DNA from 2 places in the Clostridium sp. CM036 genome. Region 2 is predicted to be linked to the other one. Evidence: a T-box and tRNA genes for the amino acid it is inferred to sense, from the RefSeq annotation. Region 2 holds a T-box; the other holds one or more tRNA genes.
The links. The T-box of region 2 lies ahead of pheS (phenylalanine--tRNA ligase subunit alpha). A T-box ahead of a tRNA ligase gene usually reads a tRNA of that ligase, here a tRNA-Phe.
Positions count from the first base shown of each region.

Region 1: it has a tRNA-Phe gene. The T-box ahead of pheS (phenylalanine--tRNA ligase subunit alpha) is inferred to sense a tRNA for this amino acid. The anticodon was not compared.

Region 1 covers NZ_CM143652.1:2,601,950-2,618,584, forward strand. Annotated here, with positions in the region: gene ACWJKE_RS12200 (DNA polymerase III subunit delta') at 117-1,061, opposite strand; gene ACWJKE_RS12205 (cyclic-di-AMP receptor) at 1,119-1,448, opposite strand; gene tmk (dTMP kinase) at 1,464-2,084, opposite strand; gene ACWJKE_RS12215 (aminotransferase class I/II-fold pyridoxal phosphate-dependent enzyme) at 2,112-3,560, opposite strand; gene ACWJKE_RS12220 (sigma factor G inhibitor Gin) at 3,539-3,751, opposite strand; gene ACWJKE_RS12225 (zinc-binding metallopeptidase family protein) at 4,012-5,157, shown strand; gene ACWJKE_RS12230 (hypothetical protein) at 5,579-6,079, opposite strand; tRNA gene ACWJKE_RS12235 (tRNA-Cys) at 6,542-6,616, opposite strand; tRNA gene ACWJKE_RS12240 (tRNA-Phe) at 6,623-6,698, opposite strand; rRNA gene rrf (5S ribosomal RNA) at 6,704-6,820, opposite strand; rRNA gene ACWJKE_RS12250 (23S ribosomal RNA) at 6,937-9,862, opposite strand; rRNA gene ACWJKE_RS12255 (16S ribosomal RNA) at 10,155-11,672, opposite strand; gene ACWJKE_RS12260 (NAD-dependent protein deacylase) at 12,222-12,953, shown strand; gene ACWJKE_RS12265 (IS1182 family transposase) at 13,153-14,613, shown strand; gene ltrA (group II intron reverse transcriptase/maturase) at 15,067-16,476, opposite strand.
Region 2 covers NZ_CM143652.1:3,735,724-3,752,358, forward strand. Annotated here, with positions in the region: ribosomal protein L20 leader region at 1-64, shown strand, start outside; gene infC (translation initiation factor IF-3) at 99-626, shown strand; gene rpmI (50S ribosomal protein L35) at 647-844, shown strand; gene rplT (50S ribosomal protein L20) at 872-1,231, shown strand; gene ACWJKE_RS17765 (TrkH family potassium uptake protein) at 1,350-2,714, shown strand; gene ACWJKE_RS17770 (potassium channel family protein) at 2,726-3,385, shown strand; gene ACWJKE_RS17775 (TrmH family RNA methyltransferase) at 3,398-4,183, shown strand; T-box leader at 4,252-4,464, shown strand; gene pheS (phenylalanine--tRNA ligase subunit alpha) at 4,524-5,543, shown strand; gene pheT (phenylalanine--tRNA ligase subunit beta) at 5,611-7,989, shown strand; gene ltrA (group II intron reverse transcriptase/maturase) at 8,453-9,862, shown strand; gene ACWJKE_RS17795 (cell division protein ZapA) at 10,075-10,674, shown strand; gene ACWJKE_RS17800 (ABC transporter substrate-binding protein) at 10,918-12,630, shown strand; gene ACWJKE_RS17805 (ABC transporter permease) at 12,701-13,663, shown strand; gene opp4C (oligopeptide ABC transporter permease) at 13,675-14,592, shown strand; gene ACWJKE_RS17815 (ABC transporter ATP-binding protein) at 14,603-15,583, shown strand; gene ACWJKE_RS17820 (ABC transporter ATP-binding protein) at 15,626-16,591, shown strand.

The sequences.
Region 1 (16,635 bases), 1.1 Mb from region 2:
TCGCATCTGCATATTAACGACTTCAGAAGGGGATTTAACTACCACTGAAGTTTTATTTTTGCTAAGGTAGGTAACTCCCACTTATATAAGTGGGAACCTTACCTTCTGAAATGTCGTTAAACCTCCTGCATTTTAAATAGCATTACTTCAAACGTCAACCCCGGGTTAACGTTCCTAACTAAATTCTCCCTAGTATCATTTATTATGCTTATAATACCATTTAATTTAATAAATGAAAATATATTAGCCAATTCTTTTATACTTAATAACTTATCTATGTTAAGAATTAAATCTTCTTCTTCAATTTCTTTATATATTATGGTATCCCTAATATACGAAAGAAATGCAGTTAATATTTCTTCAAAATTTTCTTTTTGATTAGATAATTTTTTTTCATATTTAATTAGCTCTTCAGTTCCAACTTTATTAAGATTAAGCAATATTTCCAAGGTAATATTTCTAATATCCTTGAAATTATTATCTTGAATAAACTTTTCAGCTTTTCCTGGTATTCCATCACTAAAAGCTATAACAACCCTTATCTCCTCTAAAGATAAATCATAATAATTTATTTTTAAAAACTCTTTCATCTCATCTACGTTTAAATTCTTTAGTTTATGTATTTGGCATCTTGATTTTATTGTGTCCAATATAACTTCAAGATTTTCACATAATAAAAGTATAATCACGTTTTTAGGTGGCTCTTCGATTGTTTTTAAAAAAGCATTTTGAGCTTGCACCGTCATTTTATGGGCATTGTAAATAATAATAACTTTCCTATCACCTTCATAAGGTTTTTTGTTAATTTCTTCAATTAAAGCTCTTATAGAGTTAACCCCTATGGTACTTTTGTTTTTTTCTATTCTCCATTCTACCAAATCAACATATTGTCTATCTTGATTTTTTCCTAAAACCTTTAACCCTATATTCTTAGCTACTATACTTTTGCCTATTCCATCCTCTCCAACTAAAAGGTGAGCATGTGATAACCTATCCGATTCTATAGATTTACTTATTTGATTTTTTATACTATTATGACCTATTATGCTCTCAAAATTCATTTTGATCCTCCATACATAGAAGCAAGTATAGATTTATATATACTTGCTTCTAATTAGTTATACCTTTATGTACTTGTCTACGTCAACTACAAATACATTTGCTCCACCTACCTCCACTTCAATAGGAAATGGCATATATACTCCAGTAGAACCAGCTACAGGTGAAGGTGATGATATTATTTGCTTTCTTTCCTTACATACTTCCTCGATAATGGCTAAAACTTCATCTACCTTTTCTTTATCAACACCCATTAGTAATGTTGTATTGCCTGATTTCAAAAACCCTCCGGTTGTAGCTAATTTTGTAACCCTAAAACCCTTGTCTGTTATTTCCTTAATTAAATCATTTGCATCATCATCTTGTACTATTGCAATAACTAATTTCATTTAACCCCACCCTTTTTATAATTTTATTTTTTTTATTCTGTTTATTATATCTTTATGTATTTCATCTACATTCCTATTACCATCTATTACTTCTATTTTACCATATTTCCTACAAATTTCTAAGTAACCTTCAAAAACTTTTTTATGAAATTCATTCCCGCCATTTTCTAAACGATCTAAAGTCTTTTGCATTTTTTTTCGATTTAATCCTTCTTCATATGGGATAGTAATCATAAATATTAAATCTGCTTCTAATCCATCTAAAGCGGCTTCATTCATGCTCTTTATTCTTTCCAATCCGAGTCCGCGGCCAATGCCTTGATACACCATTGAAGAATATACAAAACGGTCGCATATAACTATCTTACCCATGTCTAAGGCTGGCTTTATAACCTCGCTAACTAGTTGAGCCCTAGACGCAGCATAGAGTAATGCCTCGCACATATAACTCATATTACAATTATCATTATCCAATATTATTTCTCTGATTTTCTCACTAATTTCTGTGCCACCCGGTTCCCTAGTTCTTACTACTTCAAATCCCAATTCTTTTAGATGCTTTTCTAGTAATTGTATTTGAGTAGTTTTCCCTGAACCATCTGGGCCTTCTAGTGCTATTAGACGCCCTCTTTCCATTCAATCCCCTCCACCAATATTAATAGTCTATTTTTCTACTGTTGCTACTTTCCCATCATTAATTCCAAGTACTGTTACATTGCATTGCAAGTAATATTCTATAACAGCTATAGTATCCTCATCTAGTCTTTCTCCAGGCATTACAATAGGTATTCCTGGTGGATATGGAACTATTGCTACTGCACTTATTTTCCCCTGTGAATTTTTTAACTCTACCATAGTTTTTTCTCTATCCATTACTTCATATGGGTACATAATTGGCATTGGCATACCATAATCTATTAATTCTACATATTTCCCCTTTAAATTGTTCATATCACAGTTTTTCAGGGCTATGTATAACACTTCAAAATCCTGCTGATTATTAAAGGGTGAAAATATTAAAACTACATTTCTACTATCACTCATTTCAGCTTGAATATTGTTTATTCTTAAATATTCTAATAACTTATGTCCACTATACCCCTTAGGTACATTTAATATATATCTAGTTAAATCCATAGTATACTTATTATCATATTTAGTGGAATTCTCTGATACAACTAATAAATCTTCCTCACCTATAATGTGAAATTTGCCTAATCTATTGATTCTCTCTCTATTAAATTTACATATTTTAATTAACTCTTCATAATCATTTTCACCACACTCTTGAAGATAAAATCTTGCATAATCCATAGAACATAAAAGCATATAAGATGGACTTGTACTTAAAAAGGCACTTGCATAGAAATCTACCTTACTGATATCCGTGCCTTTTCCTACATGTAAAAAAGCTGTTTGCGTTAGGCTAGGTAGAGTTTTATGCGCACTCATAACTACCATATTAACTCCCATTTTCAAAGGGTTTTCGGGTAATAACTTATTGGCACCAAAATGCGCACCATGAGCGGCATCTACTAATACCTTAATATTATATTTTCTAGCAATTTGAGTAATGTATGATAAATCAAAGCATATACCATAATAATTAGGGTAGGTAACAATAATCCCTTTAGCATCTTTATTTTCATTAATTAAAGTGGAAAAATGCTCCTTATCTAAAGGAAAAGGAACATCATATTTTGGATGAATTTCATTTTTAATATATACTGGCTTTAGTTTTCTCATAATAATGGCATTAAATATCGAGCGATGACAATTTCTCTCTACAATGATTTTGTCACCCTCATTGAAGGATGAAAAAATCATAGCTAAGTTCCCACTAGTACTACCATTCACTAGAAAATAAGATTTAATACTTCCATAGTATTCACTCAATAACTGTTGAGACTCTTTAATTATTCCTTCTGCATGGTGGAGATTATCTAGTCCATCGACCTCAGTAATATCTCCCTTTATAAAATTTTCGTAAAGCTCCTTGCCTCTTATCGTTTTAAAAAAACCAAGCCCTCCCTTATGCCCTGGCATACAAAAGGAAACATTTTTTTCTTTTATATATTTTAACACTCCATCTACAAGTGGTAATCTTGACAATCCTTAGTCACTCCTCTTGGTATAAACTGCACCAAAGTCTTTCTTATACAGTTCTTGTAATATTCATAAAAATCAGTATTAGCCTTTGATTCTATAATTCTTCCTTCGCAATTATTGCAAATCCCTCTTCCATTTATTATTATACCATCATTTAGAGGCTTTCTACATATAATACATTTTTCTTTTTTCATAATTTCCCCCTTAAACTTGCTAATTAAAAATTACCTACAGTATAGCCTCTTATACTATATTTTATTCAACTAAGTACGGTTTCTTATTTTGTCCACTTAATAATTTAAAATATATTTATCTACATTTTATGCCATAAATAGCTATATAAAATTATTATTTAAACTTATAAAATATTATTTATTATTATCAATATATTTATGTACCTTTGGTTATACTAAATGTGTTAATAGGTATGAACATTTTGAAAGGAGCGAAGGCTATGAAACAAGAAATTATAAGTTATATAAGCAGTATAAAAGAAGATATCCACAATTTATCTAATTATCTTTATACTAATCCAGAAACGAGTTATAAAGAGTATAAAGGTTATTCTTACATAATAAATATGTTAAAAGCTCATGGTTTTGAAATACAAGAAAATTATTGTAATATTCCTACTTCTTTTTATGCTCAATATGGAAATGGCCACCCTAAGATATGCTATATATGCAAATACACGTCTACTGAAAATGTAGGTCATATTTTTGGTAATAACGTGAATGCTAGCATTTCTATTGCGGCAGCATTAGGATTATCAAAAGTAATATCTAAAAGCGGTGGAAGTGTACTTCTATTAGGATGCCCAGGCGAGTACACAAACGGCGCAGAATTAGCTTTAGCAAAGGAAAAATGTTTTGATGATATGGATGTTATTATTGCTCCTCACTGTGATACAAGCAATGCGGAAAGCGGCACCTCCATGGCTACAATTCCACTTAAACTTAAATGTACCCAAACTATTAATAATAACAATGAAGCTCTTAGTAACCTTTCATCTTTGGATTCCTATTTATTTATACTTAATACATTAAGTCAATTATTAAAAGGATTGCACAACAGGTATTTTATTGATAGCATTTCTATAGAAAATGCCTCTTCGCGCATTAATGAATTTTCTGAATCAGAGGCCAAATTTTATTTAAAAGCTCCTAGCCTAAAAGAAGCTAAATCTCTAGAAAAAACTATTGTAACCTTTATTCAATCACTATCTCAAATAATGAATATAACCGGAGAAATAAGCATATTTGAATTGCCTTCACAAGAGCTTTTGACAAATAAATCTTTATCAAGAATATTTACACACAACTTAAAAGAATGCGGCATCATCGATATTGCTTGTTGTAAAAATACTCTATATGGTCTGGGAATAGGTTCTATAAGTCATATTACTCCATGCATATATCCATCCATATCTATTACAGAAGATTCCTCGTTGAGTTGCCCCTCACCTGCATTTGCTCTAGAAACTCAAACAGATTTTTGTAAAAATAATATGATAAAAGCTGCAGAAGCTCTTGCCTTAACAGGCCTCGATATTATTGAGAAAGAAGAGTTATTAAAAGAAATTGGACTTGAATTAAAATAATATGCAATTAAAACGTTTCTTTAAAGTATCATTTGTTAATGAGCGACTCATAATTGGGCTGTTGGAGATTCTCCAATAGCCCTTTCTCATCTTGGCAATAGATTTTGGATGTATTCTACACCCTAACTTAATCTTTGGACCTATAAAATGAAAGCTCAAGAAACTTAATTTCCATACTCGGTCTACCTTTGTTTTCTCACCCTTTACTTTAATAAATAGTTTCTTTTTCTACAAATAATACAGTATTATCCATTAAATATTCGTATTCCTTAGGTTGGAACCCTACCTAGGGCCTCCTTCAGCTAGTGATCGGCAACTACAGACCCACACAGTGGACTTTCACAACCTAGTTAATTCCCTGCCTGGCACATATAAAAAAGAAGTATAATCATAACTCAATTATACTTCTTATATATATCTATTATTTATTTTTAAAATATGCTTTTTCTTTTAGTAATTTAATTTTATTCATAAACCCATCACTAGGCTCAAAATAAAATTTTTTAAAGTTATCTCCTACTTTATATATACAACAAAACTTACTCCCAATAAACGTAGAACAAATATACTTTTTACTGCTACTAATATGAACACCTGCACTGTAGTTTTTATATTTACCAATATAATCTATATCCTTTAATTTAATATCTTCTAGTATTTTAACCTCTTCACCTTTTATCTTATGGATAATGAATTGATCTGCTACGATTGAATACTTATACTTAACCTTACATTTTGAAAACTCCATATAGCAAAGAGCAATCATTAGTGTATTAAAGAACATAGTTACAAACGTCTTAATATTTATTCTGCCTATACTTACTTTAGTGAATACGTCTGATAAGCATATAAATACAATTAATGTAATAAATAACAATACTATAGCTGGAAACTTTTTTCTTTGAACCATCTCTTTATACATAAAAGCCAGACCCCCTAAATCAATTAAAAATACTAGATATAAATAGTTTTGTGACCAACATATGTGATTATACTAGCATTTCATATATTAATCTACTTGTACTAAGCTCCCTATAGTGCGTATACCATAATATATGCCCATATATGTTATTTATACTAATCCATATGTATCAATATAGGTATTTCTAGCTTTTTCGCTATATTTCTTAATTTAAATAAAAGTTATAGATATTTTATTTATTTATATCCACTAAAAAATTAACTGAGCATATCTAAAATAAGCAAAACTTTACCATTTACTATAACAAATAATGAAGTAGGTAGACATCGTGTAATTAGGTTCAAATATTTATTGTACAACCCTCCGTTAGTTAGGTTAGATAGACCCTTCTCAGCCTATTGGCTCCACAAGCCTGCTGGGCACACCACAAAAAAAACACTTTGTAATATTTACAAAGTGTTTTGGAGGCGCCACCCGGATTTGAACCGGGGAATAAAGGTTTTGCAGACCTTGACCTTACCGCTTGGCTATAGCGCCATAACTTGGTGGCTAGACCAGGAATCGAACCAGGGACACGAGGATTTTCAGTCCTCTGCTCTACCGACTGAGCTATCCAGCCACATTACCTGGCGACAACCTACTCTTCCACAAGGTCACCCCTGCAGTACCATCGGCGCATTGAAGCTTAACCTTCGTGTTCGGTATGGGAACGGGTGTTACCTTCATGCCATAATCACCAGATTGAGAATATAAATATTCTCTGAAAATTGCACAGTGAATTAGTCTTTTCGCTCACGCTCAAAGCCTCGCTTCTTTCTTACGAAAGAAGTATTTCGCATTACTTTTAATTATATATTTAGGTCAAGCCCTCGACTTATTAGTATTAGTCAGCTGAACATGTTACCATGCTTACACCTCTAACCTATCAACCTGGTGGTCTTCCAGGAGTCTTACTAACACCGCACTTACGTGCGAGTTATGGGAAATCTCATCTCAGGGTGGGCTTCACGCTTAGATGCTTTCAGCGTTTATCCCTTCCAAACATAGCTACCCAGCGATGCCACTGGCGTGACAACTGGTGCACCAGAGGTTTGTCCATCCCGGTCCTCTCGTACTAAGGACAGCTCCCTTCAAATTTCCTACGCCCGCGACGGATAGGGACCGAACTGTCTCACGACGTTCTGAACCCAGCTCGCGTGCCGCTTTAATGGGCGAACAGCCCAACCCTTGGGACCTACTTCAGCCCCAGGATGCGACGAGCCGACATCGAGGTGCCAAACCTCCCCGTCGATGTGGACTCTTGGGGGAGATCAGCCTGTTATCCCCGAGGTAGCTTTTATCCGTTGAGCGATGGCCCTCCCACGAGGTACCACCGGATCACTAAGCCCGACTTTCGTCCCTGCTCCACTTGTAAGTGTCGCAGTCAGGCTCCCTTCTGCCTTTGCACTCTTCGCGCGATTTCCAACCGCGCTGAGGGAACCTTTGGGCGCCTCCGTTACTTTTTTGGAGGCGACCGCCCCAGTCAAACTGCCCACCTAACAATGTCCTGTGACCAGATTCATGGCCTCCAGTTAGAACCTCAGTACTGTCAGGGTGGTATCCCAAGGATGACTCCACACAGGCTGACGCCCATGTTTCTCAGTCTCCCACCTATCCTGTACAGACAATACCGAAATTCAATGCTAAGCTACAGTAAAGCTCTACGGGGTCTTTCCGTCCAATCGCGGGTAGCAAGCATCTTCACTTGCACTACAATTTCGCCGGATGTGTTGTTGAGACAGTGCCCAAATCATTACGCCATTCGTGCGGGTCGGAACTTACCCGACAAGGAATTTCGCTACCTTAGGACCGTTATAGTTACGGCCGCCGTTTACTGGGGCTTAAGTTCATACCTTCGCTTGCGCTAAGTAATCCCCTTAACCTTCCAGCACCGGGCAGGCGTCAGCCCCTATACATCAGCTTTCGCTTTAGCAGAGACCTGTGTTTTTGCTAAACAGTTGCTTGGGCCTATTCTCTGCGACCTACTTACGTAGGCACCCCTTCTCCCGAAGTTACGGGGTCAATTTGCCGAGTTCCTTAACAACAATTCTTCCGATGGTCTTAGGATTCTCTCCTCACCTACCTGTGTCGGTTTGCGGTACGGGCACCAATATCCTCGATAGAGACTTTTCTTGGCAGCGTGGAATCAGATACTTCAGGAATAAATTCCCTTCCCCATCACATCTCAGCGTTAAGAGCAAACGGATTTGCCTGTCTGCTCCGCCTAAATGCTTAGACACACATCCAATAGTGTGCACATCTTATCCTCCTGCGTCATCCCATTTCTAATAACGTCCATTGGTGGTATCGGAATATCAACCGATTGTCCATCACCTACGCCTTTCGGCCTCGGCTTAGGTCCCGACTAACCCTGAGAGGACGAGCCTTCCTCAGGAAACCTTAGGTTTTCGACCGTTAAGATTCTCACTTAACTCTCGCTACTCATGCCAACATTCTCACTTCTGTACCGTCCACCACTCCTTACGGTATGACTTCAGCCAGTACAGAAAGCTCCTCTACCGCGTACACAATTGTGTACACCCATAGCTTCGGTGGTAAGTTTTAGCCCCGGACATCTTCGGCGCAGGATCTCTTGACTAGTGAGCTATTACGCACTCTTTAAATGAGTGGCTGCTTCTGAGCCAACATCCTAGTTGTCTTAGAAATCCCACATCCTTTTCCACTTAACTTACACTTTGGGACCTTAGCTGATGGTCTGGGCTGTTTCCCTTTTGACTACGGATCTTATCATTCGCAGTCTGACTGCCGAAATAAAAGTATATGGCATTCGGAGTTTGATAGGGTTCAGTAACTGTTGTCAGCCCCTAGCCCATTCAGTGCTCTACCTCCATTACTCAATTAATCGACGCTAGCCCTAAAGCTATTTCGAGGAGAACCAGCTATCTCCGAGTTCGATTGGAATTTCTCCGCTATCCACAGCTCATCCCATGGTTTTTCAACACCAACGTGGTTCGGACCTCCACGGAATTTTACTTCCGCTTCATCCTGGCCATGGATAGGTCACCCGGTTTCGGGTCTACGACATGCAACTATGCGCCCTATTCAGACTTGGTTTCCCTTCGGCTCCGTACCTTAAGTACTTAACCTTGCTACATATCGTAACTCGTTGGCTCGTTCTACAAAAAGCACGCCGTCACACATATAAAGTGCTTCGACCGGTTGTAGGCACACGGTTTCAGGTTCTATTTCACTCCCCTTCCGGGGTTCTTTTCACCTTTCCCTCACGGTACTTCTTCACTATCGGTCACTAGGTAGTATTTAGCCTTGGGAGGTGGTCCTCCCAGCTTCCCACAAGGTTTCACGTGTCTCGTGGTACTCTGGATTAGATCTGACTGTTTTTCCTTTTCATTTACAGGCCTATTACCTTCTGCGGAGCAGCTTTCCAGCTATCTTCAATTAAGGAATTGCAGTATTTATGATCTATCCTCAACCCCCAGATCAAAGACCTGGGTTTGGGCTCTTTCCCTTTCGCTCGCCGCTACTTAGGAAATCGATGTTTCTTTCTCTTCCTCCGGGTACTTAGATGTTTCAGTTCCCCGGGTCTACCTCTGCATACCTATTTATTCAGTATGCAGTACATAGTTGTTACTATGTGGGTTCCCCCATTCGGAAATCTTTGGATCACAGGCTATTTGCGCCTACCCAAAGCTTATCGCAGCTTAACGCGTCCTTCTTCGGCTCCTAGTGCCAAGGCATTCGCCATGCGCCCTTTGTAGCTTGACCTTGATTCTGTCTATTTACATAGACGGTTATATTAATTTTGCGAAATTGTATTAAATTAATTTATAAACTACTTGCGTAGTTTTAATTTTTTTAAAACAACTTTTTTCACTGTGCAATTTTCAAAGAACATTTTAAGAAAAACTATTCATTATCTAACTCCTAAGAGTTAGATAAAATTAGTCTCTCAAAATTAAACAGAGAACTAGGTACGATTAATTACAATAGATATTTTTGAAGAACAAATTAATATTCTTCTATTGCATCGACCGAAGTCAATACATCTACTCCCTAGAAAGGAGGTGATCCAGCCGCAGGTTCTCCTACGGCTACCTTGTTACGACTTCACCCCAATCATCAATCCCACCTTCGGCCGCTGGCTCCTTACGGTTACCTCACGGACTTCGGGTGTTACCAACTCTCATGGTGTGACGGGCGGTGTGTACAAGGCCCGGGAACGTATTCACCGCGACATGCTGATTCGCGATTACTAGCAACTCCGGCTTCATGTAGGCGAGTTGCAGCCTACAATCCGAACTGGGATGAGTTTTTGAGTTTGGCTCCACCTTGCGGTCTTGCATCTCTTTGTACTCACCATTGTAGCACGTGTGTAGCCCTAGACATAAGGGGCATGATGATTTGACGTCATCCCCACCTTCCTCCCGGTTAACCCGGGCAGTCTCACTAGAGTGCTCAACTTAATGGTAGCAACTAATGATAAGGGTTGCGCTCGTTGCGGGACTTAACCCAACATCTCACGACACGAGCTGACGACAACCATGCACCACCTGTCACCCTGTCCCGAAGGACTTCGCCCATCTCTGGGTTATGCAGGGGATGTCAAGTCTAGGTAAGGTTCTTCGCGTTGCTTCGAATTAAACCACATGCTCCGCTGCTTGTGCGGGCCCCCGTCAATTCCTTTGAGTTTTAATCTTGCGATCGTACTCCCCAGGCGGAATACTTAATGTGTTAACGGCGGCACCGAGGTTCGACCCCCGACACCTAGTATTCATCGTTTACGGCGTGGACTACCAGGGTATCTAATCCTGTTTGCTCCCCACGCTTTCATGCCTCAGCGTCAGTTACAGTCCAGTAAGTCGCCTTCGCCACTGGTGTTCTTCCTAATCTCTACGCATTTCACCGCTACACTAGGAATTCCACTTACCTCTCCTGCACTCTAGACACCCAGTTTCAAATGCAGCACCCAAGTTAAGCTCGGGTATTTCACATCTGACTTAAATGTCCGCCTACGCATCCTTTACGCCCAGTAAATCCGGACAACGCTTGCCACCTACGTATTACCGCGGCTGCTGGCACGTAGTTAGCCGTGGCTTCCTCCTCTGGTACCGTCATTATCGTCCCAGAAGACAGAACTTTACAACCCGAAGGCCTTCATCATTCACGCGGCGTTGCTGCGTCAGGGTTTCCCCCATTGCGCAATATTCCCCACTGCTGCCTCCCGTAGGAGTCTGGACCGTGTCTCAGTTCCAATGTGGCCGATCACCCTCTCAGGTCGGCTACGCATCGTCGCCTTGGTGAGCCGTTACCTCACCAACTAGCTAATGCGCCGCGGGTCCATCTCAAAGTGGAATTTTCCGAAGAAAAATCCTTTGATGTTTCGATCATGCGACCAAAACATATTATGCGGTATTAATCTCCCTTTCGGGAGGCTATTCCCCTCTTTGAGGCAGGTTACCCACGTGTTACTCACCCGTCCGCCGCTAATCCACCCCGAAAGGTTTCATCGCTCGACTTGCATGTGTTAGGCACGCCGCCAGCGTTCGTCCTGAGCCAGGATCAAACTCTCAATTTAAAAGTTTACACTTTTTTAGTTGAAATGATTAATCTGCGACAACTGTTAAGTTGTTACGCAAGCTCATTACATACTTTTAGTCTTACGACTAAATTTTACTTTATACTAAAGTAATTAACTGGTTTAACGAAATATTATTTCGCTATCTTTACCTATTTCTCTGTTTAATTTTCAAAGACCAATTTGTTATTCGTATCTACCGTCATGTGACGACTTCTACTATTTTACTGTTTAGTTTTAATTTTGTCAACACTTTTTTATATGTTAACATCCTCAAACCCGACATCATCACTTTCTTTCGACGACAAGAATTATTTTAACACAACAAAATAATCGTATATTTGAATTATGGCTCATATATTCAATTTATTCTCATTTCTCTCCACTATTCACTATTAATTCTAATAATATCACATATTGATACACTAGGATAAGTATATAGTTTTTTAACTATATTTGTAGATTTTGAAGTTCCTATTATATTTTATTTTCTTATTAACAACAACTAACTTTTTTAGACTGTTATACTATAGTTAAGGAGTTGAGCTTATGTGCTATAGATTATTAAAAACAATTATAAAAAACACTGCTAGTATAGTTTTTTTTGGAGGTGCAGTCGTATCTACAGAAAGTTGTATTCCTGATTTCCGTTCTGCAAAGGGTCTATATAATATAGAAACTGATTTGAAATTTCCTCCTGAAGTTATTTTAAGTCATTCTTTTTTTATAAATCATACCGAGGACTTTTTTAAATTTTATAAATCCAACATGATTTTTGAAGATGCAATTCCCAATGATGCGCATATTGCATTATCTACCCTAGAAGAAAAGAATAAATTAAAAGCTATAATCACTCAAAATATTGATGGTTTGCATCAAATGGCAGGATCCAAAACTGTATACGAACTTCATGGATCTATACATAAAAATTACTGTATGAAATGCAATAAATTTTTTAACTTAGATTATGTGTTAAATAGTAAAACCATAGTTCCTAACTGTAATGTCTGTGGTGGTATTATTAAACCAGATGTAGTTCTTTATGATGAAAGTTTAGATATGTCTGTCTTAAACAGCTCTATTAAATCGATAAGTATTGCTGATACACTGATTGTGGGTGGCACTTCTCTTGTGGTATATCCCGCTGCAAATCTTATAAAATATTTCAGAGGAAATAATTTAATTCTTATTAACAAGTCTTCTACCCCTTACGACAAACAAGCAAATTTAGTAATTCATGATAGCATAGGTAAAGTTTTAAGTACAGTATGTAAATTTTAATTTAGTCGAATATAAATTCAGTTTTTTAACCAAATAAAAACCGCTAAGTATAACTGAGGCCACTGAAAAACTATATAAAAAAATCGTCATCTAATTAAAGATGGCGATTTTTTTATATAAAAGACTAAAAAACAAAAAGGAATTTTAAAAGATATGTCGAATTAGTATAGTAGAATAAAATAAAAGGGGCTAAACTATTATGCTAAAAGGACAATTGGAAATAAAAATAAATACATACCATAGCTTATATTCGTTAATTATTCCGAAAGATAACATTTTAAAGCAAATTAATGACCTTGTTGACTTTTCATTTGTTTATGACGAATTGATGATTAACTATAGTTCATCTATGGGTAGAGGTGCTATTAACCCCATAATGCTATTTAAATATTTACTTTTGAAAGTAATATATGAATTGTCTGATGAAGATGTTGTTGAAAGAACTCTTTATGACATGTCCTTTAAATATTTTCTAAATTTAGCCCCAGAAGAAACAAATTTAATAAACTCAAGTACACTAACTAAATTTAGAAAGCTTCGCCTTAAAGACATGAATTTATTGGATTTATTAATAAACAAGACTGTAGAACTTGCTATAAAAGAGGGAGTTTTAAAAAGTAAAGCAATAATAGTTGATGCTACGCATACCAAGTCACGTTATAACCAAAAGTCAGCAAGCGAGGAATTATTGAAACGTGCAAAAAACTTAAGAAAAACATTGTACGGAGTACATCCTGGTATTAAAGAAGAGTTACCTAATAAAGTTACAACTGGAGTACTTGAAGATATTCTTGAGTACTGCAAATTATTAATTGATACCATAAACGAGAAGCCAGAAACTGCAGCAAATCCAGCTGTGAAAACTAAATTAAACTACTTAATGGAAGCTATTAATGATGACTTAGAAAATCTAAAAATATCAAAAGATGAGGATGCAAAAGTGGGGCATAAAACTGAGGATAGTTCTTTTTTTGGATATAAATCACACCTTGCTATGAGTGAAGAACGTTTAATTACAGCAGCTGTTATTACAACTGGCGAAAAAAGTGATGGAAAGGAGCTCATAACCTTAATAGAAAAAAGCCGTGAGGCTGGTATAGATGTAAATGAAGTAATTGGAGATACAGCTTATTCTGAAAAGAAAAACCTAGAATATACAAAAGAAAATAAAATTGCATTAATTTCAAGACTAAATCCTGTAATTTCACAAGGAATGCGAAAAAAAGAAGATGAATTTGAGTTTAATAAAGATGCTGGTTTATTTGTATGTCCGGCAGGTCATATGGCTATTAAAAAAGCAAAACAGGGAAAGAAGAATGTTGGTAAAAATCAAGTGCTAACCTACTATTTTAATGTAGAAAAGTGTAAAAATTGTGTTCATAAAGATGGGTGTTATAAAGAAGGCGCTAAATCTAAAACTTATTCAGTTTCAATAAAGTCAAATACTCACAAAGATCAAATAGAGTTCGAAAAAAGTGAATATTTTAAAAAACGAGCTAGGGAACGTTATATGATAGAGGCTAAAAACAGTGAACTTAAGCACCAACATAGCTATGATGTAGCAATATCGTCAGGCTTAATTAGCATGCAAATGCAAGGTGCATTATCAATCTTCACTGTGAATCTAAAGAGAATAATTAAGTTGAAAAGCATGAAATAGGGCTTTTAAAACTTAATTATAAAATAAAAAGCATGAGATATCCAAAATATGGACATCTCATGCTTTTTCTATTCAAGCTTGAAAACTCTACTAAATAAAGAGTGCTTTTTTCAGCGGCCTCGTATAACTTAGCGGTTTTTTCTTACCTGGCGACAACCTACTCTTCCACAAGGTCACCCCTGCAGTTATCTACTGCCCATGTATATCCAGCATTGATATATCCCCTACAATTTTCTATCCAGAGTTTTGCTGCCGACTTCCTCCAGATTCCACCTCACGGTGGACACCCTTGTCTTAATCTAACGGTTGGTACCATTCCCCCGCATCGGACTTTCACCGACAGGTAAGCGCCAATTTCAGGCGTACAATCGAGTAGGAGCTAAATAATTAATTTATTTAGCGACCTCTCACACCACCGTGCATACCGTTCGGTACACGGCGGTTCAATAGAAATTAATATTTTAATAAATATGTCTCAGATATAGAAACTAATCCTATATTTTTAAGGTATTTATTGGTCAATGTTTTGTTTAATATAGGGCTATTGGATGTTCTCCAATAGCCTTTCCTTGTATTTGCATGTTGCAAAGCTTTATTGTTTGGTATTCCTAATTTAACAAGGTTCCCATATTTTGTTTTAATCTTTTTCCATTGTTTCCAAAAACACATTCTAATTCTTCGCCTTAACCATTCATCAAGTGTTTTAAGAATACTTTTAATGTCTGCAATAGCAAAATAATTTATCCATCCAACTATCACTTGCTTAAGTTTCATAAACCTATATTTCATGCTCATCGCATTACTTCTTGAAGTTAATTCTTTTAGCTTTGCTTTGAATTTGATTATAGGTTTTTGAGGAACTCTCATTCTGTATTCACCTTTTGCTCGGTAAAATGAAAATCCTAAAAATTTAAGTTTCCAAGGTCTATCTACTGTACTCTTTTCTTTATTCACTCTAAGCTTTAACTTTTCCTCAATAAATCTCGTAATACTCTTCATTACTCTATTTGCTGATTTCTCACTTTTGACGTATATATTCGCATCATCAGCATATCTACAAAAGTTTAGTCCTCGTTTTGTTAGTTCTACATCGAGTTCATGTAACATTACGTTACTTAATAATGGGGACAAAGGCCCGCCTTGAGGTGCTCCTTCTTCTGTATTCATAAATACCCCATTTATCATCACTCCACTTTGTAGATACTTTCGTATCAGAGAAATTACTCTACTATCTTTAATATCTTCCGATAGTATCCTTATTAATTTATCATGATTTATCGTATCAAAGTATTTAGAAAGGTCTATATTCACCGTCCATGTATGTCCAGCATTAATATATCCCCTACATTTTTCAACAGCTTGTTTTCCACTTCTTAAAGGTCTAAAACCGTAACTATTATCAGAAAATTTCTTTTCATATATTGGTATTAGAGTTTGTGATATCGCTTGTTGAATAACTCTATCTAATACAGTAGGTATTCCAAGTAGCCTAATTCCACCGTCAGGTTTTGGTATTTCTACCCTTCTTACGGCTAGAGGTCTATATCTACTTTCTAATAATGATTGCCTTAATTCTTGTCCATGCTCTTTTAGATAATGTAGAAGTTCATCTACTGTCAAACCATCAATCCCATGACTTCCTTTATTGGCTTTTACTCTTTTATATGCTTTATTCATATTATCTCTCGATAATATCTGCTCGAGTAAACCATTATCATATTCATTCACATCGTTTCTTCCTTCTTCTGACATAGAGGAAATACTATGCACTTCTACATTACCTTCGAGTTCCACTCTATTCTCTCGTAGAGAGCCTTCTTTATGAAGTTGTCTGCTTTTATCATATTTTCTCGTATCCTTCAAAATTCCAAAACCTCCTATTGTTCAGTCCTTCCCACGCTAACGCGTTTTGCATGGTACTATGACGTCTGCTGACTTCTGATAGTTCAGCCATACATCACTGTATGGGTTGTTATTTCTAAATTCATATCCACAACTTACCTATCAGATCTCCCCGGGTAA
Region 2 (16,635 bases):
GGTTAATTAGTAATTTAAATTTGTTACTATTAGGGACGGCATTTTGTCGTCCTTTTAATTGTTTAAATATTATATTTTTATCTAAATACACTTAGGAGGTGAAAATTATTAGTAAAAACAAAGATTTCATGATGAATGAAGAAATCAGAGTTAGAGAAATAAGAGTTATTGGAGCTGATGGTTCTGCATTGGGTATTTTGAATACTAAAGATGCGTTGAATCTTGCGGAAGAGAAAGATTTAGATTTAGTTATGATGTCTCCTACCGCAAAACCTCCAGTATGTAGAATAATGGATTTTGGTAAGTTTATCTATGAACAACAGAAAAAAGAAAAAGAAGCTAAAAAGAAACAAAAAGTTGTTAATCTTAAAGAAATACGATTAAGTGCAACAATAGAAGATCATGATATTGCAATTAAGGCTAGTAATGCTAAAAAATTCTTGTTAGATGAAGATAAGGTAAAGATAACCGTAAGATTTAGAGGTAGAGAAATTGAAAACTCAAAAGTCGGACATAAGATATTAAAATCTTTTGTAGAAAAAATCGGTGATGTTTATATTGTTGAAAAACCAGCGAGACAAGAGGGAAGAAATATGATAATGATTTTAGCTCCCAAAAAAGCATAACTGAGAGGAGGAATTTTATTATGCCTAAAATGAAAACACATAGAGGCGCAGCAAAAAGATTTAAGAAAACAGGAACAGGTAAGTTAAAAAGAGCTAAAGCTTTTACAAGTCATATATTAACAAAGAAAAGCCCGAAAAGAAAAAGAAACCTTAGAAAAACAGCATATGTTTCAACAACTCAAATAAAATCGATGAAGAAATTGTTACCATACTTATAATTGAATGGTGATTAGGAGGTATATTAAATGGCAAGAATTAAGCGAGCAGTTAACTCTCGTAAAAACCATAAAAAAGTATTAAAGCTTGCAAAAGGCTACTATGGTGGTAGAAGTAAGTTATTTAAAACAGCTAATGAAGCAGTAATGAGAGCACTTAGAAATGGTTATATCGGAAGAAAATTAAAGAAAAGAGATTTTAGAAAACTTTGGATAGCTAGAATCAATGCTGCTACAAGGTTAAATGACCTTTCATATTCAAGATTCATGAATGGAATGAAACTTTCAGGCATAGATATTAACAGAAAAATGCTTTCTGAAATTGCAATAAATGATCCAAAAGCTTTTGCTGAATTAGTAGAAGTTGCAAAAAAACAATTACAAGCATAAAAATTATTTATTCAAAAATGTAGCCATACGGCTGCATTTTTTATTGCATTTTTGACAAAAACATGTAAAGTGATATAATTAGTAAAACATCATAGTTGAAAATTTAGAGGTGAATAATTTGAAATTAGATATTAAAGATCTTAAAAAGAAAAGCATATATACTCCTGTTCGGATACTTGCATTAGGGTTTGCTATAGTCATAGTCATAGGGGCTATACTATTAAGCCTACCTATAGCTTCGCAAAGTGGTAAAATTACGCCTTTCATAGATTGTATATTTACCTCTACATCTGCTGTGTGTGTTACGGGACTTATAGTACTAGACACGGGAACATATTGGACATATTTTGGCAAAACAGTGATCATGTTACTTATAGAAATAGGTGGACTTGGATTTATGTCTGTAGCTACTTTAGTTTTTTTAATTTTAGGGAAAAGAATAACATTAAAGGAAAGACTAGTGATGCAGGAAGCTATGAATGTAAACTCATTACAAGGGTTAGTGAAAATGGTCAGATATGTATTGATATTTACAATTTATGTTCAGATAACAGGTGCGGTGTTATTCTCAACACAATTTATTCCTGAATTTGGAATTGCCAAAGGGATTTATTATAGCGTGTTCCATTCGGTGTCTGCGTTCTGCAATGCTGGGTTTGATTTGATTGGAAACTTTAATAGTGTCACTGCTTATGCTAGTAATTCTGTAGTAATATTAACAATTGCAGCATTAATAATAATAGGTGGGTTAGGATTTTATGTTTGGGTAGAAATTTATAATTGCAAGGGAACAAAAAGATTGTCCCTCCATGCTAGAATAGTTATTTACTCGACGATAGCATTGGTTGTTTTAGGGGCAATACTTATGTATATTTTTGAGATGAATAATGCTGACACTATGCAAGGAATGTCTATTAAGGGCAAATTTTTATCTTCCGTTTTTGCATCAGTTTCCCCAAGAACAGCAGGGTTTAATTCTATACCACTCGGTAAAATGACCACGGCGGGAAAGTTTTTAACAATAATTTTAATGTTTATTGGAGGATCGCCTGGATCAACGGCGGGTGGAATAAAAACGACTACTGCCATTGTGATTTTTATGACTATAGTGTCTGTGGTTCGTGGAAGAGAAGATACTGAAATATTTCAAAAGCGCATAAGCAAAGAATTTGTGTATAAAGCGTTTGCAGTATCACTTATTTCCCTAACAATTGTTATATCAGTTACCATGATATTATCTATTACACAGAGCCCGAATATTCCTTTTGAATACTTTTTGTATGAGGCTACTTCAGCATTTGCTACAGTTGGATTAACACTCGGATTAACTACAAAATTAACATTTGTAGGAAAGGTAATAATCTTACTTACCATGTATGCAGGGAGAGTGGGACCACTTACTATAATACTAGCATTAGCTAAAAATAAAAAAAGTAAATCGGGAAATATAAAATACCCAGAAGGCAAAATTTTAATTGGATAGGGGTGGGGTTAATGAGTAAAAAACAGTTTATCGTTATAGGTCTCGGAAGATTTGGAGAATCCGTTGCTGAAACATTATATTCTTTGGGAAATGATGTATTAGCAGTTGATTTTGATGAAGATGTAGTTCAAAATATTTCGGATAATGTAACTCATGCAGTTCAAGCTGATGCGAATGATGAAAATAGCTTAAGGGCTCTTGGAATTCGTAATTTTGATTGTGCAGTCATTAGTATAGGTTCTAATATCCAATCTAGCATTTTGGCAACACTCTTAGTTAAAGAATTAGGAGTAAAATATGTGATAACAAAAGCGACTAATGCCCTGCATGCTAAAGTATTATATAAAATAGGTGCAGACAGAGTAGTTTTTCCAGAAAGAGATATGGGTGTACGCGTTGCTCATAATTTAGTATCATCAAATATATTAGATTATATTGAATTATCTCCTGATTATAGTATAGCTGAAGTTATTAGTCCTGAAGAATGGCATAATAAAACCCTGGGAGAATTAAATATAAGAGCTCAATATGGTATAAATGTAATGGCTATAAAAAGAAACAATGATATTGATGTTGCTCCAGCAGCTGATAATATTGTTGAACCAGGTGATATTATTGTTGCAATAGGTAATATTGAAGAATTAAATAAGTTGGAAAATCTAGTTAAATAAGGAGCATTCAGTTTGGAACATATTCAAAGTAAGGATAATTTATTGATTAAAGATATCAAAAAGTTAAAAGAAAAGAAATATAGGAAAGACAGTAATATGTTTTTAGTTGAAGGTTTCAGATTTGTAGAAGAAGCTTTGGATTCTGATTTTGAAGTGGTGCACATTTTTATAAGTGCTAGAGGAGATTCAAAATATGAAAACTCTTGTATGAAAAACAAGCTACAGAAGAATACTAAAGTTTATAGTGTTAGTGACAGTTTATTTAAAAGTATTTGCGATACGGATAATCCGCAAGGTATTATTGCTACAGTTAGAAATAAACCGGTAGAGATTAAATATGATCATGGCTTCTATATGTTAGCTGATAAAATACAAGATCCAGGTAATATGGGAACTATAATTAGAACAGCTCATGCGGCGGGAGCACTAGGAGTTATAATTACAAAAGGAACTGTAGATATCTATAATGAAAAAACTTTAAGATCCACAATGGGTTCTATTTTTAAAATACCCGTTATTTGCGATAGTGATCTATCGGTGGTGCAAAAGCTTAGGAGCGCTGGATTTAAGCTAGTTACTAGTTCATTGGATACTGATAAAAACTTCTATAATGTAGACCTTAGAGAGAAAGTTATTATATCAGTTGGAAATGAAGGAAATGGAATAAGCGCCGAAGTTTATGAGATATGTGATTTGAAAATTAAAATTCCCATGCCTGGTGGTGCAGAATCTTTAAATGCAGCTGTAGCTGCATCAATTATGATGTATGAAGTCGTAAGACAGAAAAATAATATATGATTTTTAAATTCATAGTTGAATTTTTTTGTAGTTGTGGTTATAATATTTTGTATACTACCATAAATTAATAATAAACTGTGACGGAGAAAGTAAATATAAAGATACTTACAGGGATAAGAAGCCTTAGACTGAGAGCTTCATTAAGAAATTTTTATATCCAAGTTCACTCCAGAGTTCTAATGGTGAAAAAAAGTAGCCGATAGCGGGTAAAACCGATAAATTTATCTAAGAGGACTGTTTTTAGTCAATTAGGGTGGTAACGCGGATTTTCCGTCCCTTTATTGGGGATGGTTTTTTTTGTTTTATAAAGAATTATCAAAATATGAGAGGAGCATTCATTATGAAAGAAAAGTTAGAAACGATAAAAGCTGCAGTTTTAGAAGAATTAAAAGGAGCTGCTATTAAAACAGAATTAGAAAATATCAGAGTTAAATATTTGGGCAAAAAAGGTGAATTGACGCAAATATTAAGAGGCATGGGACAGTTATCAAATGAAGAAAGACCAATTGTTGGAAAATTAGCAAATAAAGTAAGAGAGGATATAGAGACACTTATAGATAAAGCTTCAGATACATTAAAAAACAATGAAAAAGAAATGAAGCTAAAAAGTGAAGTTATAGATATATCTATGCCAGGGAAAAAACAAACAGTAGGTAAAAGACATCCGTTAGAGTTAACACTTGAAAAAGTTAATGAAATATTTTTATCTATGGGATTTGTTATTGAAGAGGGCCCTGAGGTAGAAAGAGATTATTATAACTTTGAGGCATTAAACATACCTAAAAATCATCCGGCAAGAGGTGAACAAGATACTTTTTACATAAATGATAATATAGTTTTAAGAACCCAAACTTCACCAATACAAATAAGAACTATGGAGCTTCAGAAACCGCCTATAAAAATGATAGCGCCAGGTAAAGTTTATAGATCCGATGCAGCAGATGCTACTCATTCACCAATATTTTATCAAATTGAAGGGCTTATAGTAGATAAGGGAATTACCTTTGCTGATTTAAAAGGGACGCTAGAATTATTTACGCAAAAAATGTTCGGGGACGAAATGGAAACAAAGTTTAGACCACATCATTTTCCTTTTACAGAGCCATCAGCTGAGATGGATGCCACTTGCTTTGTGTGCAATGGTAAAGGGTGCAAGGTTTGCGGCGGTAGCGGCTGGATAGAACTTTTAGGTTGTGGCATGGTTCATCCGGACGTTTTAAGAAATTGTGGGATTGATCCAGAAGTTTATAGCGGATTTGCTTTCGGGTTTGGCCTTGATAGAATTACAATGTTAAAATACGGAATAGACGATATTAGAGCACTTTATGAAAGTGATATGAGATTTTTAAAACAATTCTAAAATATAAATAATAATGCAGCTTCGCAGAAGATGATTTAATACTATACAAATTGTAGGAGGATATAAAATGAAAGTTCCAGTTAAATGGCTTAAAGATTATGTAGATATAGATATTTCACCAAAGGTGCTTGGAGATAAGTTAACCATGTCTGGTTCAAAAGTAGAAGAGGTTATTATATCAGGTGCTGAAATTGAGAAGGTTGTTACAGGGAAAATAATAAAAATAGAAAAACATCCGGATGCTGAGAAATTAGTTATATGTCAAGTAAATATAGGATTAGACGAGCCGACACAAATCGTTACAGCAGCTACTAATATGAAAGAACAGGATATAGTACCAGTAGCACTTCACGGATCAACGTTACATGGAGGACTAAAAATAAAAAAAGGTAAACTCCGTGGAATAGTTTCAAATGGTATGTTCTGCTCTGAGGAAGAACTTGGAATTGCAGTTGATGAACCAGTTGATGGACTAATGATACTTCCAAGCGATACCATCATTGGAAAAGACATAAAAGAAGTATTAAATCTTCAAAGTGTACTAATAGATTTTGAAATAACTTCAAACAGAGCAGATTGCTTAAGTATTCTAGGAATAGCTAGAGAAACGGCTGCAACTTTAGGCACGCAGTATAGAAAACCAGCACTTGATTATAAAGCTACCTGCAAGGATAATGTGGAAGACCTTTATAAGGTTCATATTAATGATGAACTTTGCAGAAGATATATGTTAAAGGGTATAAAAAATGTAAAAATTGAGCCTTCTCCACAATGGATGCAGGAAAGACTTATAGAAGCAGAAATTAGACCTATAAATAATATAGTGGATATCACAAACTTCGTTATGGTAGAGCTTGGTCAACCTATGCATGCATTTGATGCTAGGCAAATTACGACTAATGATATAGTGATAGAAAGAGCGGGTAACGGAGAAAAATTTATTACCTTGGATGAGATAGAAAGAGATTTAGATGAAAGCATTTTAACTATTAAAGATGGAGATAGAACAATAGCAATTGCAGGCATTATGGGAGGCTTAAATTCAGAAATTAAAGAAGACAGCACAAGCATAATATTTGAGAGTGCAAACTTTAATGGGGTTAATATAAGACTCGCTTCTAAGAAATTATCTTTAAGAACCGATGCATCTTCTAAATTTGAAAAAGATTTAGATCCTAATATGGCTGAAATGGCAATGGATAGAGCTTGTCATTTAATAGAAGAATTAGGTGCGGGTGAAATAATGGACGGATGCACTGAGGTATATCCGAGTAAAGTTAAATCTCATACTTTAGAAGTAGATGCAAATTGGATTAATAAATTTTTAGGAACTAATATATCTATGCCCAATATGAAAATATACCTTGATAGATTAGAACTTGCTACAGAAATAACAGGGGATTTTTTAGTTATACATGTGCCTACGTTTAGGTCTGATATTAACATTAGAGAAGACGTCGCAGAGGAAATAGCTAGAATGTATGGTTATGATAACATACCATCTACTATTCCTAATTGTGAAACTTCAAAAAGTGGGAAAAGTGAAAAGCAAAAGTTAGAAGATAAAGTAGTGCTTTCTTTAATTGGCAGTGCACTTAATCAATCCATAAGTTATTCTTTTGTAAGTCCTAAAATATTTAATAAAATATTAGTTCCAGAAGATAGTGAGTTAAGAAAAGTAGTTACTATAAAAAATCCTTTAGGAGAAGATTATAGTATAATGAGAACTACAACTATAGCATCTATGATGGAATGTTTATCAAGGAATTATTCAAGGAATAATGAAGAAGCTAGGTTATTCGAAATAGGTAAGGTGTATATACCAAATGAAGATGCAGATAAGCTTCCAGAGGAAAGAAATATATTAACTATAGGAATGTATGGAAATGCTGATTATTTGGATTTAAAAGGTGTAGTGGAAAATGTATTAGATATTTTGGGAATGAAAAATACATCATTTAAAAGAGAAAGTGAAAATCCAACTTATCACCCAGGAAAAACATCAAACCTATATGTAAAGAGAGAATTTATAGGTGTGGTTGGAGAAATTCATCCGAGTGTTTCGGAGAACTATGAAGTGCAGCCAAGATGTTATATAGCAGAATTAAACTTAGATATATTATATAAATATGCTGACTTAAATAAGAAATACAAAGCACTTCCAAAGTTTCCAGCTGTAACAAGGGATATTGCACTTATAGTTGATGAGAGGGTTCTAGTTCAAGACATTGATGATATAATTGTAAAGCAAGGTGGAAATATTTTAGAAAGTGTAAAATTATTTGACGTGTATAAGGGGAAACAAATAGCAGAAGGAAAGAAAAGTATAGCCTATGCTATAGTATATAGACGCTCGGACAAGACATTAACAGATGAAGAAGTAAACAAGGTGCATGAAAAGATATTAAGATCTCTAGAGCATAAATTAGGTGCTGAACTTAGATAATGAAAGTAAACTAAAACTCCCTTAGTAATAAGGGGGTTTTATCATTGTGCGCCCGGCATGGGCGCAATCTAATGGGTGAAAGTCCCTAGCACGGGTTAATAGTGCCAAGTGCATAGCTTAAGACAAGGGTGTCCATCGTGAGATGGAATCTGAAGGAAGTTGGCGGCCAAACTCCGGTCTGACGAACAGAAACTACATATAAGGCATATGCTTGTGGGTAAGTTTGCAATACAAAACGAAGCCCAAAACTATTCGAAACAAGTGGTGTAAATGTAGCAGATAGATGGAGTGAAAGATTGCGTTCTTACCCGGGGAGATCTGATAGGTAAGTTGTGGATATGAATTTAGAAATAACAACCCATACAGTGATGTATGGCTGAACTATCAGAAGTCAGCAGACGTCATAGTACCATGCAAAACGCGTTAGCGTGGGAAGGACTGAACAATAGGAGGTTTTGGAATTTTGAAGGATACGAGAAAATATGATAAAAGCAGACAACTTCATAAAGAAGGCTCTCTACGAGAGAATAGAGTGGAACTCGAAGGTAATGTAGAAGTGCATAGTATTTCCTCTATGTCAGAAGAAGGAAGAAACGATGTGAATGAATATGATAATGGTTTACTCGAGCAGATATTATCGAGAGATAATATGAATAAAGCATATAAAAGAGTAAAAGCCAATAAAGGAAGTCATGGGATTGATGGTTTGACAGTAGATGAACTTCTACATTATCTAAAAGAGCATGGACAAGAATTAAGGCAATCATTATTAGAAAGTAGATATAGACCTCTAGCCGTAAGAAGGGTAGAAATACCAAAACCTGACGGTGGAATTAGGCTACTTGGAATACCTACTGTATTAGATAGAGTTATTCAACAAGCGATATCACAAACTCTAATACCAATATATGAAAAGAAATTTTCTGATAATAGTTACGGTTTTAGACCTTTAAGAAGTGGAAAACAAGCTGTTGAAAAATGTAGGGGATATATTAATGCTGGACATACATGGACGGTGAATATAGACCTTTCTAAATACTTTGATACGATAAATCATGATAAATTAATAAGGATACTATCGGAAGATATTAAAGATAGTAGAGTAATTTCTCTGATACGAAAGTATCTACAAAGTGGAGTGATGATAAATGGGGTATTTATGAATACAGAAGAAGGAGCACCTCAAGGCGGGCCTTTGTCCCCATTATTAAGTAACGTAATGTTACATGAACTCGATGTAGAACTAACAAAACGAGGACTAAACTTTTGTAGATATGCTGATGATGCGAATATATACGTCAAAAGTGAGAAATCAGCAAATAGAGTAATGAAGAGTATTACGAGATTTATTGAGGAAAAGTTAAAGCTTAGAGTGAATAAAGAAAAGAGTACAGTAGATAGACCTTGGAAACTTAAATTTTTAGGATTTTCATTTTACCGAGCAAAAGGTGAATACAGAATGAGAGTTCCTCAAAAACCTATAATCAAATTCAAAGCAAAGCTAAAAGAATTAACTTCAAGAAGTAATGCGATGAGCATGAAATATAGGTTTATGAAACTTAAGCAAGTGATAGTTGGATGGATAAATTATTTTGCTATTGCAGACATTAAAAGTATTCTTAAAACACTTGATGAATGGTTAAGGCGAAGAATTAGAATGTGTTTTTGGAAACAATGGAAAAAGATTAAAACAAAATATGGGAACCTTGTTAAATTAGGAATACCAAACAATAAAGCTTTGCAATATGCAAATACAAGGAAAGGCTATTGGAGAACATCCAATAGCCCTATATTAAACAAAACATTGACCAATAAATACCTTAAAAATATAGGATTAGTTTCTATATCTGAGACATATTTATTAAAACATTAATTTCTATTGAACCGCCGTGTACCGAACGGTATGCACGGTGGTGTGAGAGGTCGCTAAATAAATTAATTATTTAGCTCCTACTCGATTCATGCAATCTCAAAAAACAAATGAATATTGTATTAATTGTATGCATAATTTGAAAAAATTGGTTTTATTAAAAGTTATATTGTGGTACAATAAGTTTAACTAATCTGTCTAAGAGGGTGTTTTAGATGAACGTTGTAACAATAAAGATAAACGGTGTTGAATATAATTTAAAAGGTGATGAAAGAGAAGAATATTTACATATGGTAGCTAGTTATGTTGATAAAAAAATAAAAAATATAATGAGTAATAATGAAAAGCTTAGTACTTCCTCAGCAGCAATTTTAACTGCTTTAAATTTAGGTGATGATATGTTTAAAAGTAAGTCACTTTGCAAGGAACTTTTGAGTAAGGGTGAATCTTTAGAAAAACATGATAATGAATTGACTGAGCAGTTAGAAGGTTTAAAAAAACAGTTAAATCATTTGGAAGACTATAATCAAGAATTACTTAACAAGTGTAAAAACACAGAAAAAACTGAATATGTAAAAACATTAGAGCAAGAAAATATAGAGATGCAACAACAATTAGATGTGATGCAAGTGACTAGTAAAAGTTGTATCGAAGAAAATAGAAGAACAAAAACAGAAAATAAAGAAATGAGATTTAAGCTTCAATCTTATAAGTACAAAATAATCGATTCACAAAATAAGTTGATAGAATACCAAATTAGTTTAGCTAAACAAAAGAAAATTAATAATCCACTTTTAGCTTCACATAAAAAATAAAAATTATTTAATTGTCGCCGAAAGGCGATTTTTTTAATGGACGAGAAATATATTTACAAAAGGCTCACAATTTTTAAAATAATTGTGAGTCTATTTTTTATTATAATGACTTTAAGTTGATAAAGTGTAATATTAAAATGCTCATGAAACATATAATTATATTGATAGCGAAATTAAAGACTGTTATATTAACAACAATTATTAAGTTATATCAAATTGTTTATAAAAAAAGGGGGGAAAACAATGAAAAGAAGAATTGCTGGATGTTTAAGTTTAGCAATGTCAATGGCTCTAGTATTATCGGGTTGTGGTAAAAGTGATGTTGGGAGAGCAGCGAAGGATTTAAAAGGATCAGAAGTTATAGCGGCTGTAAATCCAGAAAAAGTGCCACAAACAGCAAAAAACAGAAAAGATACTTTAATTGTTGGATTTACAGCACCAGAAGGAAAATTTAATCCCATATATGAAAGTTCAGTAGATGATGGTTATGTTGCTCAATTAGTTTTTGAAGGGTTATTGACAAATGATGCGAAAGGAAATCCTGTAGAAAAAGTAGCTAAGAAATGGGAGATTTCAAAGGATAGCAAAACCTATACCTTCCATTTAAACAAAGGCATTAAATTTAGCAATGGAGAAGAATTAACTGCAAAGGACGTGGAATTTACTTATACAGCTATTTGTGACCCAAAGTATGATGGACCCAGAACAGACGCTGTAGATAAATTGGTTGGGTATAAGGAATACAATAAAGGTGATGCTAAAACTGTTAAAGGCATAAAGGTTATAGATGACAATACAATTTCATTTACATTAACAGATGTTAAATCACCAGCTCTAAGTTCTGATTTTATTTATGGAATTATGTGCAAGAGTTATTATGCATTTGAAAAAGGTAATATAGATAAATTAAAAAAAACATTCTTAAAACCGATGGGCAGTGGTCCATATATATTTAAAGCATATAAGGCAGGTCAAGAAGCTGACTTTGAGAAAAACCCTAGTTATTGGAAGGGTGAAGCTAAGATTAATAAGTTAATATTAAAAGTTACTAATGCTCAAACCAATATTCAATCACTTTCCGCTGGTGAAGTAGATATTGATAGAATTGCAACTGAACCAGAAAATATCCAAATGCTTAAAAGTGCAGGATTCATAGATATGCAACTTTTTCCGGATAATGGATATGGATATATAGGGTTAAATCTTAAAGATGAAAAATTAAAAGATGAAAGGGTACGGCAAGCACTTACTTATGGTTTAAATAGAAAAGGATTTATAGATGCTAGATATAAAGGATATGCTGATGTTTGTAATGCACCAGTATCACAAGTATCTTGGGCATATACTGATGACATAAATAAATATGAATATAATCCTGAAAAAGCAAATAAATTATTAGAAGCAGCAGGTTGGATTAAAAAGGAAGATGGATTTAGATATAAGGATGGTAAAAAGTTTCAAATCCATTGGATGACTTATCAAGGAAGTAAATACGTAGAATTGTTAATTCCAATAGTAAAGGAGAATTGGAAGGCCATAGGAATAGATGTTATTCCTGAATTAATGGAATTCAAGACTATGTGTACAAAGGTTTTTGATGAACAAAAATTTGATATGTATAATATGTCTTGGACTTTAAGTATTGATCCAGATCCATCAGGATTATTCTCAGAAAAGCAAGCAGAGCTCGGTGGATTCAATCCAGGAAATTGGGTAAATAAAGAAAGTGAAAAATTAATGGCAGATGCTCTTAAGACTACGGATGTAAAAGAAAGAAAGGTATTATATCAAAAGTGGTTAAAACTTTTCACAGAGGAAGCTCCATATGTTTTGTTAGATCAATGTAAAATGATGTGGGCTGTAAGTTCAAGAGTTAAAGGTATAAACATCTCTCCATATGTTAATTTTACTTATCAAATTGCAGATGCAGAATTGATTGAACCTAAAGCTAAATAGGTAAATGATGCTTTAATTATATTTTGCTATGCTTGGGGTTACCAAGCATAGTTTATAAAGGGGGATTGTCATGAGGCAGTATATAACTAGAAGATTACTGCAAATGATACCAGTTTTAATAGGGGTATCTATAGTAATATTTTTAATATTGCAGTTGGCACCAGGTGATGCATTAACAGGTAAAATGGATCCACATTTAACACCAGAAAGAAAGCAAGAATTAAGACATCAAATGGGACTAGATCTACCGGCGTATAAGCAGTATCTTAGATGGGCTGGAGGAGTACTTCATGGGGATTTTGGCGAATCTACTAACTTTAAACAGCCAGTAGGAAAGGTTATGAACACATATATTTGGAATACATTTTACCTAGCTATACTCTCATTAATACTAAGTGTATTAATCTCAATTCCAATCGGAGTGGTTTCTGCAACTAAGCAGTACTCAAAATTTGATGGATTTTTCACCGTGTTTGCCCTGATAGGTATTTCTATGCCCTCATTCTTTTTTGGTATGCTTCTTATAAAAGTTTTTGCTGTAGACCTTAAAATACTTCCGGTTTCTGGAATGAGCACGGCTGGAAGTACAGTAGCAGGCATTTCCTATGGTTTAGATGTAGCTCGTCATATGATACTACCGCTAATTGTACTTACTTTAAGTAGTGTGGCAGGTCTTATGAGATACACAAGATCAAGTATGCTAGAGGTAATAAGGCAGGATTATATAAGAACAGCTAGAGCTAAAGGACTTAAAGAAAAAGTGGTTATATATAAACATGCTCTTAGAAATGGAATGATTCCTGTTATTACTTTACTGGGATTTTGGCTTCCTTTATTATTTTCTGGAGCGTTTATTACAGAAAGCATTTTTGGGTGGCCTGGCATAGGACCTATAGAAATTGCTGCAGTAAGTGGACGTGATTATCCACTGCTCATGGGAATAAATATCTTATTTGCAGTGTTAACTTTGGTTGGGAATCTAATTGCAGATGTTACTTATGCCGTAGTTGATCCGAGAATAAGGCTTAAATAGGAGGTGTTAAAATGCAAGCAGAAGTAAAACCAAAAGTGAAGCAAATTAAAAAAGAAGAAATTTTAAGCCCTTGGAAGATAATAAGAAAACGGTTAAAAAAGAATAAACTAGCTATATTTGGAATGTATATACTGTTGTTTATGGTGATTATGGCATTAATTGGTCCATTAATATCACCTTATAAAATGGAAACTATAGATTTATACAATGTATCATCTTCACCTTCTTTTAAACATCTTTTGGGTACCGATGATGTGGGAAGAGATGTTTTAGTAAGAGTGATGTATGGGGGCAGAATATCTCTGTCAGTAGGAGTGCTCGCTGTATTTGTTGAAGTACTAATTGGAAGTATGTTAGGAGGAATAGCAGGCTTTTATGGTGGAACAGTGGATAGTGTAATAATGAGGATAGTTGATATATTCTTATGCTTTCCAAGTTTGCCACTACTAATAATGCTGGCAGCTGTAATGTCAGATTTAAATGTTGCCCCACAGTATAGGATGTACGTAGTTATGTTTATTATAGGATTACTTGGATGGCCAAGCCTTTGCCGTATTGTTCGAGGACAAATACTATCGCTTAGGGAACAGGAATTTATGCAGGCAGCAGAAGCTTTAGGACTTAAGGATAGAAGGAAAATATTTAGTCATCTACTACCAAATACCTATGCGTCTATTATAGTTTCAGCTACTTTAGGTATAGGTGGTGCAATTCTAACGGAATCAGCATTAAGTTTTCTAGGACTTGGAGTTACTCCCCCTACGCCGTCTTGGGGTCAAATGGTCCAGGCAGTTAATAATGCATATATATTACAATTCAAACCTTGGATTTGGGCGCCTCCTGGCATATGCATTTTCTTAACGGTAATGGGTATAAATTTATTTGGAGATGGACTTCGCGACGCCATCGATCCCAAACTAAAGGTTTAGGAGGTGTATTATGAGTAAAAATTTAGTGGAGATAAAAAATTTGAAAACATATTTTTACACAGAAGATGGAATTGTGAAAGCTGTTGATGATGTTAGTTTTAATATTAGAAAAGGTGAAATAATAGGTGTAGTTGGAGAATCGGGTTGTGGTAAAAGCGTTACGGCAATGTCAATAATGAGATTAATTCCGTCACCACCCGGAAAAATAGTTGGAGGCGAAATTCTGTTTGAAAATAAAAATATTTTAGAACTTAAAGGCGATGAAATAAGAAAAATAAGGGGGAATGACATAGCAGTAATATTTCAAGAGCCTATGACTTCATTAAATCCTATATTCACTATAGGGTATCAAATAGAAGAAGTAATAATGCTCCATCAAAAGTTAAATAAAGTTAAGGCTAGGGAAAAAGCAGTAGATATGTTAAAGCTAGTTGGAGTGCCAAGAGCTGAGGACATAGTGAAGTGTTACCCTCATGAGCTTAGTGGAGGTATGCGCCAAAGGGCAATGATTGCAATGGCTGTGTCTTGTAATCCAAAGCTTTTAATAGCAGATGAGCCAACTACTGCATTAGATGTAACAATTCAAGCGCAAATACTTGATATTATGAAGGATCTAAAGAAAAAGCTTAATACTTCAATAATGCTAATAACTCATGATCTTGGAGTAATTGCTGAAATGGCAGAATATGTAGTAGTAATGTATGCTGGTAAGGTTATTGAAGAAGCACCTGTAATTGAGTTATTTAAAAATCCAATGCATCCATATACTGAAGGCTTAATGAAATCTAAACCTTCACTGGATAAAGATGTAGATAGATTATACTCAATACCCGGACAGGTTCCAAACCCAATTAATATGCCAGAAGAATGTTATTTTTGTGCAAGATGCCCGAAAGCTATGGATATTTGTAGAAAGAAGCAACCACCTACTTACGAGATAAGGCAAGGACATAAGGTAGCCTGCTTTTTATATGAGGAGCAAAACAACTAATAAATATTTTGTACTATGAAGCGATGCAAGGAGGGGAAGTAAGTGCACGATGAAATAGTTAGAGTAGAGAATTTAAAAACATATTTTCCTATTCAGGGTGGAATACTTAAAAAGACTGTAGGTTATGTTAAAGCTGTAGATGGGGTATCTCTATATATAAATAAAGGTGAAACCTTGGGCCTAGTGGGTGAATCAGGATGTGGGAAAACTACAGTTGGTAGAACTATGTTAAGGCTTATAAACAAAACAGAAGGCAATGTTTATTTTAAAAATCAAAATGTATTTGATTTATCGAAAAAAGATTTAAGAAAGATGAGACCTAAAATGCAAATAATTTTTCAAGATCCATATAGTTCTCTTAATCCAAGACTTACTATAGGGCAAATAGTTGGAGAATCGCTAATAGATCATGAGTTATTGCCTAAAAGCGAAATTGCTGGTAGAGTTCAAGAGGTGCTTGAGATTTGTGGGCTTGCACCTTATCACATAAGAAGATACCCACATGAATTTTCAGGTGGGCAAAGGCAGAGAATAGGAATAGCAAGAGCTCTTATATTAAATCCTGAATTTATAGTTGCTGATGAACCTGTATCAGCACTAGATGTGTCCATTCAATCTCAAATAGTTAATTTAATGTGTGATCTTCAAGAAAAAATGGGGTTTTCATATTTATTTATTTCGCATGATTTAAGTGTAGTAAAACATATTAGTCATAGAATAGGGGTTATGTACCTAGGATCTTTGGTGGAATTAGCATCAAAAAATGAATTGTATAATAATCCTCTTCATCCATATACGAAGGCATTGTTATCGGCAGTGCCTCTACCAGATCCAACATTAAAGAGAGAAAGAATTATTCTTAAGGGAGACATACCAAGTCCGGCAAATCCACCCTCTGGCTGTAAATTTCATACCCGATGTCAATATGCTGTGGAAAGATGCAAAAATGAATGTCCACAGTATAAAGATGTAGGCAGTAAACATTTTGTAGCTTGCCACTTGCTGTAAGGTAATGATTGGTAGCATAAAAGGATAGTATATTGAATTTCCAA